Regions from separate parts of the Sphingomonas sp. R86520 genome, predicted to be linked through region 1. Evidence: predicted binding sites of a transcription regulator. Region 1 holds the regulator's gene; each other region holds the start of a gene.
The links. Region 1 encodes LexA, which represses DNA repair genes until DNA is damaged. Its sites were predicted from a motif close to GTTCCNCNCTTGTTCT; they were not measured.
Positions count from the first base shown of each region.

Region 1 (4,607 bases):
ACGGCGGCGGTGGCAGCGACGATCTTGATCGTATCGCGCCTGCTGGCCTTGAGTCCTTGGTTCGCGCTGCATAGCCGATTGCCGCTGCTTGCTGCATTGGCGGGGGCCGCGGCGGCGATCGGCTATACGTTGTTGACCGGGAGCCAGGTGCCGACAATCCGATCCTGCGTGGCCGCGCTGCTGGTACTCGCGGCGCTGGCGATGGGTCGTGAGGCGATGACCTTGCGTCTGGTTGCTGCGGGCGCGGTTTGCATCATGCTGGTCCTGCCCGAGGCCGCGGCCGGTCCGAGCTTCCAGTTGTCGTTCGCCGCGATCACCGCGATCATGGCGTTGCACGAACATCCGGCGATCCGCACCGTCTTCGGTCCGCACGACGAAGGACGCGCGCGCAAACTGGCGCGGGATGCCGCGTCGCTGCTGCTGACGGGGCTGCTCGTAGAACTCGCGCTGATGCCGATCGCGGTCTATCACTTTCACAGGGCCGGGCTGTACGGCGCGTTCGCCAACATCGTCGCGATTCCCCTCACGACGTTCGTGGTGATGCCGCTGGAAGCGCTGGCGTTGTTGCTGGACTGTGCCGGGTTGGGCGGACCGGCGTGGTGGCTCGTTCAGCGCTCGCTCGATGGCTTGCTGTGGCTCGCGCATCTCGTTGCGAATGCGCCAGGTTCGGTCCGGTCTCTGCCTGCGATGCCGACCGCGGCGTTCGCGGCGATGGTCTTCGGAGGTATCTGGATCGCCTTGTGGCGCACGCGGTGGCGGCGATTGGGGGCGGTTCCGCTCGCAATCGGCGCGATCTGGGCGCTGACGACGCCGGCTCCGGACATCCTCGTGACGGGTGACGGGCGGCATGTCGCCGTTAGAACCGCGGCGGGACTTGCGATGCTTCGCGATCGGGCGGGCGACTATACGCGCGATACGCTTGCCGAGAATGGCGGGGTCGACGGTGAGCCGCTGCTGCTCGCCGACCAGCCTGACGCGCGGTGCAGTCGCGATCTGTGCATGACCGACATCGTCGCCCGCGGGCGTACTTGGCGGGTGCTGGCGACGCGTAGTGCCTATATGGTGCCGATCGAGGACCTGATCGCCGCGTGCCGATTGGCGGACATTGTCGTCAGCGAACGTGGGCTGCCGAAGCGGTGTACGCCGCGCTGGCTGAAGCTGGATCGGTTCGTCCTGAAGCGGACTGGCGGCGTTGCGTTGACTTTGGGGGCGGGGCGCATGGTCACGATCCTGAACCCAAGCGACCGTCACCCCTGGCGGGATCCGCCCAGGCTCGGGCGGCCGTTCAAGCGCAGCCCCGACCCAAACCATCGCCAGCGGTACCGGCCGTGAAAGGCTCCGTCGTCCCGACTGCGCAGGAACGACAGATCCTCTCATCAGTATTCAGTCGTAGCGGCGAAGGATGCCCGAGAGCTTGCCCTGAACCCGGACTTGTGCCGGCGCGTAGCGCTGCGGGTCGTAGGCGCGGTTGGCCGGGTCGAGGCGAACCATCGCGCCTTCGCGGCGGAAGTATTTGAGCGTCGCTTCGCTGTCTTCGATCAGCGCGACCACGATTTCGCCATCCCGTGCCGTTTCCGTGCGGCGGATCAGCGCGAAGTCGCCGTCCAGGATACCCGCCTCGACCATCGAGTCGCCCGACACTTCGAGAGCATAATGTTCGCCCGAACCCAGCAACGCCGCGGGGACTGCGAGCATGGTACTGCCTTCGAACGCCTCGATCGGGACGCCGGCGGCGATGCGGCCATGGAGGGGAATCTCGATGACGTCGTTGGCCGGCTGCGGTGTCGCGGCGGCGGGGGCCGCCTTGACGTTCGAGGCCTTTGTCGGGGTCTTCTTTTCCGGACGCTCGGGCATCCGCAATACTTCGAGCGCGCGCGCGCGGTTCGGCAGGCGGCGGATGAAGTTGCGCTCCTCGAGCGCGCTGATCAGCCGGTGGACGCCAGACTTGGATTTCAGATCCAGCGCGTCCTTCATCTCCTCGAACGACGGCGAGACGCCGGTATCGTTGAGGCGGTCGTTGATGAAGCACACGAGTTCGTGCTGCTTGCGCGTGAGCATGGCGGTTCTCCGTCCGGAACAGACTGGGAACTTCTATGGAACATAATTAACGCCGTCAAGCGCCCGTATCAGGCGATCACGAGGATTTCTGCCGATTCGCCTTCCGTTGCAATCGGCGCATTGCCCGGCCGGACGATCAGGCAGGTCGACCGCGCGAGCGTGAGCAGCATCGAACTGTCCTGGATCGTCGAGGCATAAGCCTTGCCGTCGCGAAGTTCGGCGCGGAGATAATCGGTACGCGCATTGTTCGCGGGGAGGTCTTCGCCGAGCAGGGCGTGCGTCATCTGCGGCAGCGGATCGCGGGCGCCCGCCATGTGCGCGACGACGGGCTTTACGAACAGCGTCGCGGTCACGAACGCGGAGACCGGGTTGCCGGGAAGGCCCAGCACCATCATCTCGCCGATCCGGCCGGCCATCATCGGCTTGCCGGGACGCAGCGAAATCCGCCAAAAGTCGATCGTGCCACCGGCTGCCTCAATCGCCGGACGGACGAGGTCGTGATCGCCGACCGATGCGCCGCCGGTGGTGACCAGCAGGTCCGCCTGGACGCTGGCAAAGGCGTCGCGCAGGACGTCGAGGCGATCCGGCAATATGCCCAGGTCGACAATCTCGACGGGCATGTCCGCGAGCATCGCCGCCAGCATGATGCCGTTCGATTCCGGAAGCGCGACGCCGTCGGTGGTCGAGCCGGGGGGCACGAGCTCGTCGCCGGTAGCCGCTACCGCAACGCGAATGCGGCGGTTCACCATCAGGCTGCCGTGGCCCCCGGTCGCGGCGACGGCGATGCGCGCCGGGCTCAGACGGTCGCCCGCGGCGATCAGGCGGGTGCCGGTCGAGAAGTCGAGGCCTTTGCGACGGGTGTTGCGGCCCAACGTCGGCGGACCTTCCCCGGCGAGGATCAAGGTTGCGCCGTCGCGGTCGGCTTCTTCCTGGACCATCACGCTGTCGGCACCCTCGGGCATCGCAGCGCCGGTGAAGATGCGCGTCGCCTCGCCCGGGCCGACTTTGCCACTGAACGGACGGCCCGCCGCGCTCTCCCCGATGACCGTCCAGGGACCGGGAAGGTCGGCAAAACGGATGGCGTAGCCGTCCATCGCCGAAAGGTCGGCCGCGGGTTGCGTGCGACGCGCGAGGATGTCTTGGGCGGCCCAGCGGCCCGCGGCATCGCGCAACGAGACGGTCTCATGGCCGACGCGGGGGGCCATCGCGAAGAGGCGGGTCTGAGCTTCGGCGACGGGGACCAGGGTCATGCTTGCGACTCGAAAATCGGGCGGTTTCGGGGAGTGCAGTATAGGAAGTGCAGACGCTGGGCGCGGTTCGTACGTACGTATTCCGGGTCCGATGCGTACGGGAGAGGGGCGTGGTCTGCGGCCATGTTTCGTGCTTTGCCATGGGTTTGGCATGCAGGACAGGTCTTGTTCGCGCTGCCGGCGAGATTGCGGAGGCTATGGAGCCGATCGATGGGCTGATCGACGGTCCGGTCGATGGTGCGCGATGTGCGTAAACTGTACGCACGCGGGTCGAATAGGGCGTCGGCGAGCCTCCTCGGCTGAGTTGAACTCTCGGCTTTCCCCTGCCGGGGAAGGCTTGGTCAGGCGGTCCAGTTGCCGGACTTGCCGCCGCTCTTGGCGATCACGCGGATGTCACTAAGGACCATCGTCTTGTCGATCGCCTTGGCCATATCGTAGATCGTCAGGAGCGTGACGGTCGCCGCGGTGAGGGCTTCCATTTCGACGCCGGTCTTGCCTTCGGTCGAGGCCGTCGCCGTGGCCGTCACGCCGGCCGCGTCGACCACGAGCTCGATTTCGACCTTGGTGAGCGGGAGCGGGTGGCAGAGGGGGATCAGGTCGCTGGTGCGCTTGGCCGCCATGATACCGGCAACGCGGGCGACGGCGAGAACGTCGCCTTTCTTCGCGGTCCCGGCGCCGATCGCCGCAGCGGCTTCGGCGGTCATGGTGATGCGGCCGGTGGCGATGGCTTCGCGCGCGGTGACAGCCTTGCCGCCGACGTCGACCATGCGGGCCGCGCCGGCTTCGTCGATGTGAGTGAGCCCGGCCATCCGATCGCCGCTCATCCGACCAGCGCCCGCGTTGCGGCCTCGACATCGTCCTGGCGCATCAACGCTTCGCCGATCAGGAAGCAGTGAATGTCGTGCTCGGCCATCGCATCGAGTTCGGCGCGCGTCGTCAGGCCGCTTTCGGCGACGAAGGTGCAGTCCTTGGGCGCCCTGCCGACCAGCTCGTAGGTGCGGTTGAAGTCGACCGTGAAGTCGCGCAGGTCGCGGTTGTTGACCCCGATCAGGCGCGACTTGAGCTTCAACGCGCGCTCCAGTTCGTGCGCGTCGTGGATCTCGACCAGCACGTCCATCCCGCATTCGAGCGCGGAGGCTTCGATCTCGGCCATCTGCGCGTCGTCGAGCGCGGCGACGATGATCAGGATGCAGTCGGCACCGATCGCGCGTGCTTCGGTCGACTGCCACGGGTCGACCATGAAATCCTTGCGCAGGACGGGGATCGCGACAGCGTCGCGCGCGGCGGCCAGGTATTCGT
Region 1 covers NZ_JAXHBZ010000001.1:774,187-778,793, forward strand. The annotation lists gene SJY41_RS03810 (ComEC/Rec2 family competence protein) at 1-1,332, shown strand, start outside; gene lexA (transcriptional repressor LexA) at 1,384-2,058, opposite strand; gene SJY41_RS03820 (molybdopterin molybdotransferase MoeA) at 2,127-3,308, opposite strand; gene moaC (cyclic pyranopterin monophosphate synthase MoaC) at 3,650-4,117, opposite strand; gene trpC (indole-3-glycerol phosphate synthase TrpC) at 4,129-4,607, opposite strand, start outside.

Region 2 (4,607 bases), 1.3 Mb from region 1:
CCCGCAGATCACGACCTGCAACGCGCCGAGCCCGAATATCTCCTCCTTCATCCGCCACAATCGCGACGGATTGAGTTCGAGCCCGACGATGAACAGGAGCAGCGTGATGCCGAGTTCGGCGAACCCGAGCTTCGATTCCGCATCGCCGACCAGGCCGAGCACGTGTGGCCCGACGACCGCACCCGCGACCAGATACCCCAGCGTCGCGCCGAGCCCGAGCCGCCGGAACAGCAGCACGAACATCAGCCCGAAGCCGAGCAATACGACGCCGTCCCGCAGCAGCGACGGCGACGTTCCCTCCGCCATCAGACTTTCGCCTTTGCAGCGGCATCGGCAGCCTCGGCCGCGGCTTCGAACGCGAGCCGGATCGACGGGTGACGCGCGGTATAGTCGAGCGCGGGGGTGAAGATATCCATCCCCGGCCAATCGGGTGCATCGCCTTCGCGCGCAAGCCAGGCCGTCAACGCATCGCGCGCCGCGGCGAGTTCGGCGGGCGTGCGGCCGAGGATGTTCGACGCCAGCAGCGACGAAGATGCCTGGCCCAGCGCACAGGCGCGGACCAGCAGGCCAACTTCGCTGACCTTGCCTGCATCGTCGACGGCGACGTCGATCGTCACGCGACTGCCGCAGATCGGCGAGCGGCGTTCGGCGGTCGCCATTGGCTCGGACAGGCGTTCGTGATGCGGGATCGAGGCGGCGAGGCGCAGGATCTCGGCGTTGTAGAGGGGCGCGCTCATGGTTTCGGCTCGCTTGCGGTATCGGATTTGGGAGGCGTCGGCGTGTGCGCGCCGAACACCGGCTGGCCGCGACGACGGCGATCGACGAAATCGGCGATGCTGGCGCTGGTCGCGTTGAGCAGCGGATAGGTGCGCGACTTGGTCATCCATTCGGGCCGGCGCGAGGCTCCACCGCTCATCGTGTCGATGACGAGGGTCGCGAGCAGGAACACGAGGCTGGCGAGGATCAGGCCTTTCAGAGCGCCGAAGCCGAAACCGAGCGCGCGGTCGACGGGGCCGAGGATCGAGGTCCGCGTCCGCGCGCCGATCGCGTTGGCGACCAGGCGGCCGCCGATATAGGTGACCCCGGTGATGATCGCGAAGGCGAGCACCGCGGCGCCGCTGACCGTGCCGATCATCGGCGTCAGCGCGGCGGCGAGCGGGATGTGAAACAGCTTGAGCATCGCCACCATCGCGACCCAGGCGAACATCGACAGCACTTCGGTGACGAACCCGCGGATCAGCCCGAGTACCGCAGACCCGGCGACGGCGATCAGGACGACGATGTCTAGGGCGGTGAGGTTCATGGGTGATGGAATAGGGACGCCGGAGGCGAACCGCTAGTGCGAGGTTGGGTTTGCGGCGGGACATTGGGCGACTCGACACTTGCACCCTCTAGGCAAGCCCCTCCCCGGCGGAGGCCGGGGTCCAGTTGGGGAACGTTGCCAACTGAAGTCCGCGCCTCGTTACTGCGACCTTGCCAACTGGGCCCCGGCCTCCGCCGGGGAGGTACATTTGTTCGTCTGAGTAGCCACCGAACAAGTCCGGGGTGACGGGGGAAGAGTGACCGCGGGAAGAAGGCAGTCGTCCGCCTACCCCACACCCCACACCCCCTCTCTTGTTCTCCCGCGAAGGCGGGAGCCCAGACTGGATCCCCGCCTTCGCGGGGAAACAATGTTCGAACGCCTACCCCCGCCCCATCATATGGTCGACGAACGAGGCCAGCGTCTTGAAGCCCGACAGCTTCATCCCACTCTTCTCGCCCGTCATGGATGCGGGCACGAGCGCGCGTTCGAAGCCGAGCTTGCTCGCCTCCTTCAGTCGCAACGGGCCATGCGCGACCGGGCGGATCTCGCCCGACAGCGCAACCTCGCCGAACGCGACCGCATCGACCGGCACCGGCCGCTCCGACATCGCCGAGATCAGCGCCGCCGCCACCGCCAGATCCGCCGCCGGATCCTGCACGCGGTAGCCGCCGGCGATGTTGAGATACACTTCGGCGCTGGAGAAGCTCAGCCCGCAGCGCGCCTCCAGCACCGCGAGAATCATCGCCAGACGCCCCGAATCCCAGCCGACCACCGCACGCCGCGGCGTCGCACCGGACGCGAGGCGTACGGTCAGCGCCTGGATCTCGACCAGCACCGGCCGCGTGCCCTCCAGTGCCGGGAACACCGTCGCCCCCGTCATCGCATCGTCGCGGTGCGTCAGGAACAGCGACGACGGGTTGCCGACCTCCGCCAGCCCTTCGGTCTGCATCGAGAACACGCCGATCTCGTCGGTTCCGCCGAAGCGGTTTTTGATCGCGCGGAGGATGCGGTACTGGTGGCTGCGCTCGCCTTCGAACGACAGCACGGTGTCGACCATGTGCTCCAGCACGCGCGGGCCAGCGATCGAGCCGTCCTTCGTCACATGTCCGACCAGCACCACCGCAGTGCCACGCTCCTTGGCGAACCGGATCAGTTCCTGCGCCGACGCGCGGACCTGGCTGACCGTGCCGGGTGCGCCCTCGATCAGGTCGGAGTGCATCGTCTGGATCGAATCGATCACCAGCATCGCGGGCGGCCGCGTCTGCAACGTCGTCAGGATGTCGCGCGTCGAGGTTGCCGCGGCCAGCTGCACCGGCGCATTGCCGAGCCCGAGCCGACGCGCACGCAGGCGCACCTGGTCCGCCGCTTCCTCGCCAGAGACGTACGCGACCGACTGCCCCGCGAGCGCCATCTTCGCCGCCGCCTGCAACAGCAACGTCGACTTGCCGATCCCCGGATCGCCACCGATCAGCGTCGCCGATCCCTCGACGAAACCGCCGCCCAGCGCACGGTCGAGTTCGGCGATGCCGGTCGCCATCCGGTCGGGCAGCTTGATCTCCGCATCGAGCCCGACCAGCTGGATCGCGCGGCCGCCGGTCTGCAGGTTGTGCTTCGAATGGAACGGCGTGGCGGCGGTGTTCGCCTCCTCGACCAGCGTGTTCCACTCGCTGCAATCGCTGCATTGCCCTGCCCAGCGGTGCGACACCGATCCGCAGGCCTGACATACGTAACGCTTCTGGGGTTTCGCCATGGGCCCGATGTACGAGAACGATACGGGAACATCAATGGCGGGCGGCCAGCGTATGGTACAGATTCAGTGGCGCTTGGCGGCACACGGCGTTATCCGCGCGACGATGCACGCCACCGATCTGCGCATCGCCCTGTTCAGCGGCAACTATAATTACGTTCGCGATGGCGCGAACCAGGCGTTGAATTTGCTCGTCGGCCATCTGCTGTCGCAGGGCGTCACGGTGCGGGTCTATTCGCCGACCAACGCCAAGCCCGCCTTCCCGCCGACCGGCGACCTGGTCGCGGTGCCGTCGTTGCCGCTCCCCGCAGGACGCGGCGAATACAAGATGGCGCGCGGGCTGCCGGCCGCGATCCGCCGCGATCTCGATGCGTTCGCGCCGAACATGATCCACGTGTCGGCGCCCGATTTCCTCGGGCATCGCGCGATCAGTTATGGACGCCGCAACGGCATCGCCACGGTCGCCTCGCTGCACACGCGCTTCGAGACCTATTTCCGCTATTACAAGATGGCGTTCTTCGAGCCGATCATGGTGAAGATCCTGACGCGCTTCTACAACCGGGTCGACGAAGTGCTGGTGCCGGGGCGCGGCATGGCCGAGATCGTCCGCGACTGGGGCGTGGCGACGCCGACCGCGATCTGGTCGCGCGGGGTGAACCACGACCGCTTCACGCCGACGCGCCGCGATCTGGCGTGGCGGCGCGAGCGCGGGATCGCCGACGGTGAAATCGCAGTCGGTTTTCTCGGGCGTCTGGTGAAGGAGAAGGGTCTCGACGTCTTCGCCGACGTGATCCGGACGCTGGAGCAGCGCGGCGTGCCCCACAAGGTGCTGGTGATCGGCGAGGGTCCGGCGCGCGACTGGTTCGCAAGCCACGTGCCGGGCGCGGTGTTCGCAGGCTTCCAGTCGGGCGACGACCTGGGCCGTGCCGTTGCGTCGATGGACGTGTTCTTCAACCCCAGCGTGACCGAGACGTTCGGCAACGTGACGCTCGAGGCGATGGCGGCGGGTGTCCCGGTGGTCGCCGCACGCGCGTCTGGAGCGGTCGGGCTGGTCGACGACGGCGTGACCGGATTTCTGGTGCCGCCGACCGATATTGCCGGGTATGCCGATGCGATCGGGCGGATCGTTTCGGAGCCGGGGCTGCGCGAGACGATGGGGTGGGCCGGGCACGACAAGGCCGCCGGCTATCGTTGGGACACGATCAACCAGGCGGTCTTGGATGCGTATATCGAGGTGATGGCCCGGCGCGGGGCGTAAGCCGCACCATCGTCTCCGGTCGCCTTGCCCGTATTTGCACCCAAACCCCGAGCCACCTCGACCCCGTCACCCTCCCCCAATAACCGTCACCCTCCCCCAATAACCGTCACCCTCCCCCAATAACCGTCACCCCAGCGAAAGCTGGGGTATCCCTGTTGGCGGGGGCTGCGACCCGAATAGGGAGATCCCAGCTTTCGCTGGGATGACGGTACGGGGTGATGACGGTCGGGGGACTGACGGTCGGAGGCTGATGGTCCGAGGCCGATGGTCGGGAGCCGATGGTCGGGGGCCGATGGTCG
Region 2 covers NZ_JAXHBZ010000001.1:2,107,715-2,112,321, forward strand. The annotation lists gene SJY41_RS09635 (cation:proton antiporter) at 1-306, opposite strand, end outside; gene SJY41_RS09640 (iron-sulfur cluster assembly scaffold protein) at 306-737, opposite strand; gene SJY41_RS09645 (CvpA family protein) at 734-1,303, opposite strand; gene radA (DNA repair protein RadA) at 1,683-3,053, opposite strand; gene SJY41_RS09655 (glycosyltransferase family 4 protein) at 3,157-4,308, shown strand.
Region 2: a site for LexA is predicted at 3,068-3,083, ahead of radA (DNA repair protein RadA). Genes of this name have one in related genera too.

Region 3 (4,607 bases), 670 kb from region 1:
ACCTATGCAGCGGGCGCCAAGGAAACCGCGGCCGTCAGTGCGCCGCTGACCACGGTCGATGCGCTGCTCGATCGCGCCGCGGACTTTCTTAACCGCGGCCAGAACGATCTCGCGATCGCCGACATGAACGCGGCACTGAAGATCGAACCGCGACGGGCACGGGCGCTGGCCAATCGTGGCATCGCCCACGCCTGGAAACAGGAATATGCGCTGGCCGAAGCGGACTTCGCGGCATCCGCGGCGATCGATCCGAAGGAAGTCGTCTGGATGCGGGGCCGCGGCGTCGTCCTTGCCAGGCAGGGCCGGTTTGCCGCGGCGGCGGCGATGTTCGGTCAGGCGCTGGCCATCAAGGAGGATGACAGTTTCGCGCTGAACTGGCGTCTCTCCTGTCGCCGTATGCTCGGTCAGGTGGATCTGGCGCTCGCCGATGCCGACGCGATCTCTGCATCCGACCGCAAGAGCGCACCGTCCGCCGAGTTGCGCGCGAACATCCTCGTCGCCGCCGGTCGCGGCGATACCGCCATCAAGGAGCTCGATGCGCTGGTCGCGGCGGCGCCGACCGATCAGGACATGCGCCTGGTCCGGGCCGGCACGCTCGTGATGCTGGACCGAAACGCGGAGGCCATCGTCGATTTCGGCAAGGCGCTTGCCGCCGGCCCGAGCATCGCAGTGTACGCTGGCCGTTCTTCGGCCCGCCAGACCATCGACCCTAAGGGTGCACTGGCCGATGCGGACGCTGCCGTCGCACTTGATGCGAAGTCTTCCTGGGCACGCATCGTCCGTGTCCAGCGCCTGTCCGATGCGCAGCGCTACGATGCCGCCATTGTCGAAATCACCACGGCGATCGCGCAAGAAGAGACGCCGGAATTGCTGGTGTCGCGCGCCGACGTCTATCGCAAATGGAAGAAGCTCGATCTCGCCGCGGCCGATCTTCGGCGAGCACGGACGCTCGCCAAGGACGGTGAAGACCATAATACGCTGTGCTGGTGGGAAGCGACGACCAGCTTCTCGCTCGATACTGCGCTTGGCGATTGCGACGCAGCACTCGCGCTCAACCCGAACGCGTCGGCCTTCATCGACAGTCGCGGCATGGCGTTGCTCCAGCTCGGTCGCAACGGTGATGCCATCGCCGCCTTCGACCGCGCGTTGTCGCTGAGCCCGTTCCAGCCCGCATCGCTATATGCACGGGGCATCGCCAAGCTGCGGGCCGGCGACCGGCCGGGTGCGCGGGCGGACATCACCGCCGCGCGAAACCTCGCCCCCGGGATCGCCAAATCCTACGCCGAATACGGCATCGTGGCGCCGACGCTGTAACGCCTGGCAGCCGTCATGTCGCAGCGTCCGTTCGGTGTAAAGCGAGCCGTACCGAACGGACGCCGGCTTGGAAGGCGCGGGCGGTTCAGCCGTCCCGCGGCGTTTTGCCCGGTGCGCCGAACCCCGTCATCCAGCGTTCCAGCCCTGCCGTCACCGACCCCAGCACTTTGGTGAGTTCAGGCGAGAATGGCGGCATCTCGGCACGGGGTGGCTCGGACGTGTCGCCGGCAAACGGCCCCGTTCCCGCACTCTTGCCCGCCGCGTCCCTATCCGCCGCGTCCTTACTAGCTTCGGAAGGCTGCCGCGGCGCGTCTGCCGCTGCCGGCTTCGGTTCGGGAGCAGGAGGAGCGGGGGGCGGGGCGGGGCGAGGGGGGGCCGGCTTCGTGTCCTGGCGCGCGATCGCACCGGCCGCCGCCATCAATCCGGCCGCGATGACCTGGCGACCTGCCGGCGTACCCATCTGCCGCGCGATTGCCGCCGCAATCCCCGCCAGCGGGGCATGGTCGTGCTTCTTGCCGTGGCGGGCGCCCGCCGCATGCTTGCCCGGATCATGGCTGGTACCGCCGTGCGCTGCGCGATGCTGCTCGCCAGCCGTGCCAGCCTGCGCTTCGCGTTCGCGCCGCTTCCGCTCGTCCTTCTTCTTGCCCATGTCGCTCTCCAGCACTGTATTGCCAATCCAATACACCATGTAAGTATCGGCACGACCGCGGACAATGCCCCCTTTCGTTCGGCGCCCGCGTTACCCATCTTCGGGATCGACATCACGGCGCTGCGCAAGGCTTGCCGCACCCGAACAAATATGGAACAGATCGACTTATGCTGACCAAGATTTCCGTACGCGGCGCGCGCGAGCACAACCTCAAGGACGTCGACATCGACATCCCCCGCGACACGCTCACGGTGATCACCGGCCTCTCCGGCTCGGGCAAGTCGAGCCTCGCGTTCGACACGATCTACGCCGAGGGCCAGCGTCGCTACGTCGAGAGCCTCAGTGCCTACGCCCGCCAGTTCCTCGAACTGATGCAGAAGCCCGACGTCGACCATATCGAGGGCCTCTCGCCCGCGATCTCGATCGAGCAGAAGACGACGTCGCGCAACCCGCGCTCGACCGTCGCCACCGTCACCGAGATCTACGACTATATGCGCCTGCTCTGGGCGCGCGTCGGCATCCCGTATTCGCCCGCCACCGGCGAACCCATTGCCGCGCAGACCGTGTCGCAGATGGTCGACCGCGTCATGGCGCTCCCCGAAGGCACGCGCCTGTACCTGCTCGCCCCCGTCGTCCGCGGCCGCAAGGGTGAGTACCGCAAGGAACTCGCCGAGTGGCAGAAGGCCGGCTTCGCGCGCGTCCGCATCGACGGCACGATCCACGACATCGACGAAGCCCCCGCGCTCGACAAGAAGTACAAGCACGACATCGAAGTCGTCGTCGACCGCCTCGTCGTAGGCGGCGAGATCGCCACGCGCCTCGCGGAAAGCTTCGAAACCGCACTGAAACTCGCCGACGGCCTCGCCTATGTCGACCCCGCCGACCCGGTCGAGCCGCACACGCCAAAGTCGGAAATCCTCGGCAACCACGCCCCCGACGGCCGCATCGTGTTCAGCGAGAAGTTCGCCTGCCCGGTCAGCGGCTTCACTATCTCCGAGATCGAGCCGCGCCTGTTCTCGTTCAACGCGCCCCAGGGCGCATGCCCGGCCTGCGACGGCCTCGGAGAGAAATTGCTGTTCGACGAAGACCTCGTCGTCCCCAACCACATGCTCAGCATCAAGAAGGGCGCGGTCGTCCCCTGGGCGAAATCCAACCCGCCGTCGCCCTATTACATGCAGGTCCTCGGCAGCCTCGCGCGCGAATTCAAGTTCGACATCGAGACCCCTTGGTCCGACCTCCCGCCGGAGGTCCAGAGCACCATCCTGCACGGCTCGAAGGGCAAGCCCGTCACGCTCACCTTCATCGACGGCAAGAAGAAATACGACGTCAGCAAGCCGTTCGAGGGCGTCATCGGCAACCTCAACCGCCGCATGCTGCAGACCGACTCCGCCTGGATGCGCGAGGAGCTCAGCAAGTACCAGTCCGCCGCCCCCTGCGAAGTCTGCGGCGGCGCGCGCCTGAAACCCGAGGCGCTCGCGGTCAAGATCGCGATGAAGGACATTTCGTACGCCACGCATCTCTCGGTGGTCGACGCGCTCCAGTTCTTCACCGACATGCCGCAGCATCTCGGCGACCAGCAGAACGCGATCGCCGAACGCATCCTCAAGGAGATCGTCGAGCGTCTGGGCTTCCTCAACAACGTCGGCCTCGACTACCTCAACCTCGACCGAACCTCCGGCACGCTCAGCGGCGGCGAGAGCCAGCGCATCCGCCTCGCGTCACAGATCGGCAGCGGCCTGTCCGGCGTGCTCTACGTCCTCGACGAGCCCTCGATCGGCCTGCACCAGCGCGACAACGACATGCTCCTCAAGACGCTCCGCCGTCTGCGCGATCTCGGCAACACCGTGCTCGTCGTCGAGCATGACGAGGACGCGATCCGCACCGCCGACTACATCATCGACATGGGCCCCGGCGCCGGCGTCCGCGGCGGCCAGGTCGTCGCGCAGGGCACGCTGAAGCAGATCCTCAAGTCGAAGGGCAGCATCACCGCCGACTATCTCAACGGCACGCGCGAAGTCCCCGTGCCCGCGACGCGCCGGAAGGGCAACGGCAAGAAGCTCACCGTCCACAACGCGGTCGCCAACAACCTGCGCGGGGTCACCGCCAGCCTGCCGCTCGGCACCTTCACCTGCATCACCGGCGTCTCCGGATCGGGCAAGTCGAGCTTCACGATCGACACGCTCTACGCCGCCGCCGCACGCGAGCTGAACGGCGCGCGCATCGTCCAGGGCAAGCACGACAAGATCACCGGCCTCCAGTATCTCGACAAGGTCATCGACATCGATCAGTCGCCGATCGGCCGCACCCCGCGCAGCAACCCCGCCACCTACACCGGCAGCTTCACGCAGATCCGCGACTGGTTCGCCGGCCTGCCGGAATCGCAGGCGCGCGGCTACAAGCCCGGCCGCTTCAGCTTCAACGTCAAGGGCGGCCGCTGCGAGGCGTGCCAGGGCGACGGCGTGCTCAAGATCGAGATGCACTTCCTCCCCGACGTCTACGTCACCTGCGACGTCTGCCACGGCGCGCGCTACAATCGCGAGACGCTCGAGGTGAAGTTCAAGGGCCATTCGATCGCCGACGTGCTCGACATGACGGTCGAGGACGCCGCCGAGTTCTTCAAGGCGGTCCCCCCGATCCGTGACAA
Region 3 covers NZ_JAXHBZ010000001.1:104,602-109,208, forward strand. The annotation lists gene SJY41_RS00580 (DUF3857 domain-containing protein) at 1-1,314, shown strand, start outside; gene SJY41_RS00585 (hypothetical protein) at 1,400-2,002, opposite strand; gene uvrA (excinuclease ABC subunit UvrA) at 2,131-4,607, shown strand, end outside.
Region 3: a site for LexA is predicted at 2,105-2,120, ahead of uvrA (excinuclease ABC subunit UvrA). Genes of this name have one in related genera too.

Region 4 (4,607 bases), 1.3 Mb from region 1:
CAACACCCAGCGTGTCTGCAGCAATGCCTGGAGCCGGTTTCGCTGGGCTGCGAAATCGCCGTCAAGCGGATGACTGGCGACCTCCACCCATGGCAAGCGCGCGTGGAGTTCGCGCGCATCTTCGGGAATGCCGTCGAGAAGCACGACCAGGCGCCCGAATGATCCGCGCAATGCCGACGCCGTGGCCGATACGTCGTCGACATCCCGCAGGCGCGCCATGATGCCCAGGCCGACGGCGTGCGGGGTTGCGGTTGCAGGCTTCGTCCGGACACGCGCTGGCGTGTAATCGTCCGGAAATCGCAGGCCGTCGATCGTCGCCGCGATGGGCTCGACGTCGAAACCGAACCGCCATGCCGCGTTGCGCGCACCGGCGGCGTCGAGCCTCCAGCGCTCCGCCGGATCGCGTTGCAGATCGCAGATACCGGTGTCGAAGCGTCCGACTATTTCCCGGGCGACCGCGTGGACCTCGGCGACGTTGCGGACGAGGAGACGGCAATGGCTGCATTCGCACCAGTCGTCACGGGCGATCCAGTCCCAGTTTCCGCAGATCGAGCATCGCAGTTGCATGGTTCGGGCAACCCGCCGGCCCCGCGGCCGGTTCCACGCCGTTAACGGCCCGCCGGATCAGCTGGCCGACCAGCGTGGCACGTTGCTCAATAGCCGAGCGCGTGCGCCACGAAGAGCAGCAGCCAATAGAGGCCGCCCGACAACAGCATCGCGACGGGCAGAGTCATTACCCAGGCCAGCGCCATGTTGAGTATCGTACGGCGCTGAAGTCCCGTGCCGTTGGCGACGCTGGCGCCGGCCACACCCGACGACAGGATGTGCGTGGTCGACACCGGCAGCCCGTACCGCACCGCCAACAGGATCGTTGCCGCGGCGACCAGTTCGGCCGAGGCGCCCATGCCGTAGGTCAGGTGCGTCTTGCCGATCCGTTCGCCGACCGTGACGACGATCCGCTTCCAGCCGACCATCGTGCCAAGCCCCAGCGCGAGCGCGACGGTAACCTTCACCCATAACGGGATATACCGCGTGCCCTGCTCCAGATGGCTGCCGTAGCTCTTGAGCGTCGTGATCTCCTGCGCGGTGAAGCGCGATTGCACGCTCTTGTCGGCGACGATCAGGTTGGTCGTGTCGAGGACGAGATACATGTCGTTGCGCAGGTTCGGCGTCGCGGCGGCGGGCACCTTGCCGAGCGAGCCATAGCCACCGATCCGGGTCGATACGTCACCCGACAAGGTCGCCAGTGCACCGAAGACGCCGGGGTCGGCGACATGGCGGCTCTTCAGCGCCTGCGTGACGCGCGCGCGTGCCGCAGCGACATCGGCTGGCACGCCGTCGGCATGCGCGACATACGCGGCCGACGCCGCGCGGGCGCTCTCGACGAACGCCGGCGTCGCGCTCTCGGGCATCGTCCGGTTGAGCGCATAGGCGGTTGGCGCGCAGCCGATCAGGATCAGCATGATCAGCCCCATGCCCTTCTGCCCGTCATTGCTGCCGTGCGCGAAGCTGACCGCGGTGCACGTGCCGATCAGCAAGGCGCGAATGCCGCGCGGCGGCGGGGTCTGGCCCTCGGGCGCCTCGTACAGCTTCCGGTCGCGCAGGAAGCGCTTCATCACCAGCAACAGGACCACGGCACCGACGAAGCCGACCACCGGGCTGAACGCGAGCGCGGACAACACTTTCCAGACCTGCGCCATGTCGACACCCGACGTACCGTCGGCGCCACCGATCAACTGGTTGGCCAGGCCGACGCCGAGGATCGACCCAATCAGCGCGTGGCTCGACGAATTGGGCAGGCCCGCCGCCCAGGTCGCCAGGTTCCACAGGATCGCCGCCAGCAGCAGGGCGAAGATCATCGCGAACCCGCCGACGCTGCCGACGTTGAGGATCAGGTCGACCGGCAGCAGCGTGACGATCGAATAGGCGACCGCGCCCGACGACACCATGACGCCGAGGAAGTTGAAGAACCCCGACCAGACCACGGCCAGGGGGGCCGGCATCGAATGCGTGTAGATCACAGTCGCGACCGCGTTCGCCGTGTCGTGGAACCCGTTCACGAACTCGAAGCCGAGTGCGATCAACAGCGCCAGCGCGAGGAACGCGAACGCACCACCCGCCAGCGTTTCACCGACCTGCGCGGTATCGGTGGCGATGCTGATACCGGCATAGGCCAGCCCGCCGACGAGAACGGCCAGGAACAGCCACCGCCCCAGCGGATGAATCGCATGGTCGAGCCGAGGACCCGACGATATGCTCGTCGGGCGTGCAATCGACTCAGACGTCGACAGGATGTTGGTTGCCATGATGACACCGCCATCGCGCAGCGCTGTGACGCTTTTATGACAAATGCTTGTAACCTGGATCAAGGCGCGACCGTTCCTTGCACCCGCGTGCCGACGTCCACCGAGCCGCTCGCTCGCGCTTCGTAGCGCCGTGCAAGTCATACGCGCTTGCCCCATTGCCGTGCGTTCCCTACCTGTTCACGGGTGAACCAGATCGCCCAAACGTCCGCGCCGCAAGCAGAGCCTCCCTATCTCCGCGGTCTCAATCCGCCGCAGCGCGAGGCCGTGCTGACGACCGATGGCCCTGTGCTGATCATCGCGGGCGCCGGCACCGGCAAGACCGCCGCGCTCACCGCACGGCTCGCGCACCTGATCTTCACCAAGAAGGCGTGGCCGTCGGAAATCCTGAGCGTCACTTTCACCAACAAGGCCGCGCGCGAGATGCGCGAGCGGGTCGGTCGGCTGGTTGGCGACGCGGTCGAGGGCATGCCGTGGCTCGGTACCTTCCACGCGATCGCCGCGAAGATGCTGCGTCGCCACGCCGAACTGGTGGGGCTGCAATCCAACTTCACCATCCTCGATACCGACGACCAGTTGCGTTTGCTGAAGCAGCTCATCCTCGCCGCCGACATCGACGAAAAGCGCTTTCCGACCCGCAGCCTCGCCGGGCTGATCGACCAGTGGAAGAACAAGGGCCTCGTCCCCGCCGACATCGATGCGGGCGAGAGCGAGCGCTACGCCAATGGTCGTGGCGGCGAATTGTACCAGCAATATCAGGCGCGGCTGATCGCGCTGAATGCGTGCGATTTCGGCGACCTGCTGCTGCACATGCTGGTCATCCTGAAGACGCACCGCGACGTGCTGAGCCTGTACCAGCAGCGTTTCAAATACATCATGGTCGACGAGTATCAGGACACCAACTCGTCGCAATATCTCTGGCTGCGGCTGCTCGCGCAGGAGCGCAAGAACATCGCCTGCGTCGGCGACGACGACCAGTCGATCTATTCGTGGCGGGGCGCGCAGGTCGAGAATATCCTCAAGTTCGAGCGCGATTTTCCGGGGGCGAAGGTCATCCGGCTTGAACAGAACTATCGGAGTACGCCGCATATTCTGGGCGCTGCGTCGGGCGTGATCGCCAACAATGGCGGCCGGCTGGGGAAGCAGTTGTGGACTGAGCTCGACGTCGGCGAGAAGGTTAAGGTCATCGGCGTCTGGGACGGCCCCGAGGAAGCGCGGCGGGTCGGCGAGGAGATCGACATCGTCCGCCGCTCGGGCAAGAGTCTCGACGAGGTCGCGATCCTGGTCCGCGCCCAGCACCAGACGCGCGAGTTCGAGGACCGCTTCATCGCGGTCGGCATGCCGTACAAGATCGTTGGCGGCTTCCGCTTCTACGAACGCGCCGAAATCCGCGACGCGCTGGCGTATCTGCGCGTCGTCAACCAGCCGGCGGACGATCTCGCCTTCGAACGCATCGTCAACGTCCCCAAGCGCGGGCTCGGCGACAAGGCGGTCGCGCGCATTCACCAGCTCGCGCGGGCCACCGGCACGCCGCTGACCACCGCCGCCGCGCGCATCCTCGACACCGACGAACTGACCGGCGCGGCAAAGAAATCGCTCGGCCGCCTGGTCGGCGACATCGCCCGCTGGCGCGACATGGCGACCAGCCTGCCGCACGCCGAACTCGCCCGGCAATTGCTCGACGAAAGCGGCTATACCGCGATGTACCAGGCCGAGAAATCGGTCGAAGCCACCGGTCGCCTGGAGAACCTCAGCGAACTCGTCCGCGCGATGGAGGAGTATGACTCGCTCGGCGCGTTCCTGGAGCACGTCTCGCTGGTGATGGACAACGAAGGCGGCGCGCAGGATCCGCAGGTCACGATCATGACCATCCACGCCGCCAAGGGTCTCGAATACGACACGGTGTTCCTGGTCGGCTGGGAGGAAGGCCTGTTCCCGTCGCAGCGCTCGCTCGACGAAGGCGGCGTAAAGAGCCTCGAGGAGGAACGTCGTCTCGCCTATGTCGCGATCACGCGTGCACGGCGGCTGGCGGTCATCATCCACGCCGCCAACCGCCGCATCTATGGCCAGTGGAACTCGTCGATCCCGAGCCGCTTCGTCGCTGAACTTCCCGCCGAACATATCGACACGGAAACGACGATGTCGGGCGGCGCGAGCCTGTGGCAGGCGAACTGGTCCGATCGCGCCGATCCGTTCGCCGATGTCGCGCGCGGCACCGGCCGGGGCCCCGGCTGGCAACGGGCGGCGGGCACCGGCAGCACCTTCTCCGCGAAACCGGCGCGCGTCGTCGAAAGCCGTTCGAGC
Region 4 covers NZ_JAXHBZ010000001.1:2,060,142-2,064,748, forward strand. The annotation lists gene SJY41_RS09385 (hypothetical protein) at 1-567, opposite strand, end outside; gene SJY41_RS09390 (inorganic phosphate transporter) at 654-2,306, opposite strand; gene SJY41_RS09395 (ATP-dependent helicase) at 2,499-4,607, shown strand, end outside.
Region 4: a site for LexA is predicted at 2,471-2,486, ahead of SJY41_RS09395 (ATP-dependent helicase). Genes of this name have one in related genera too.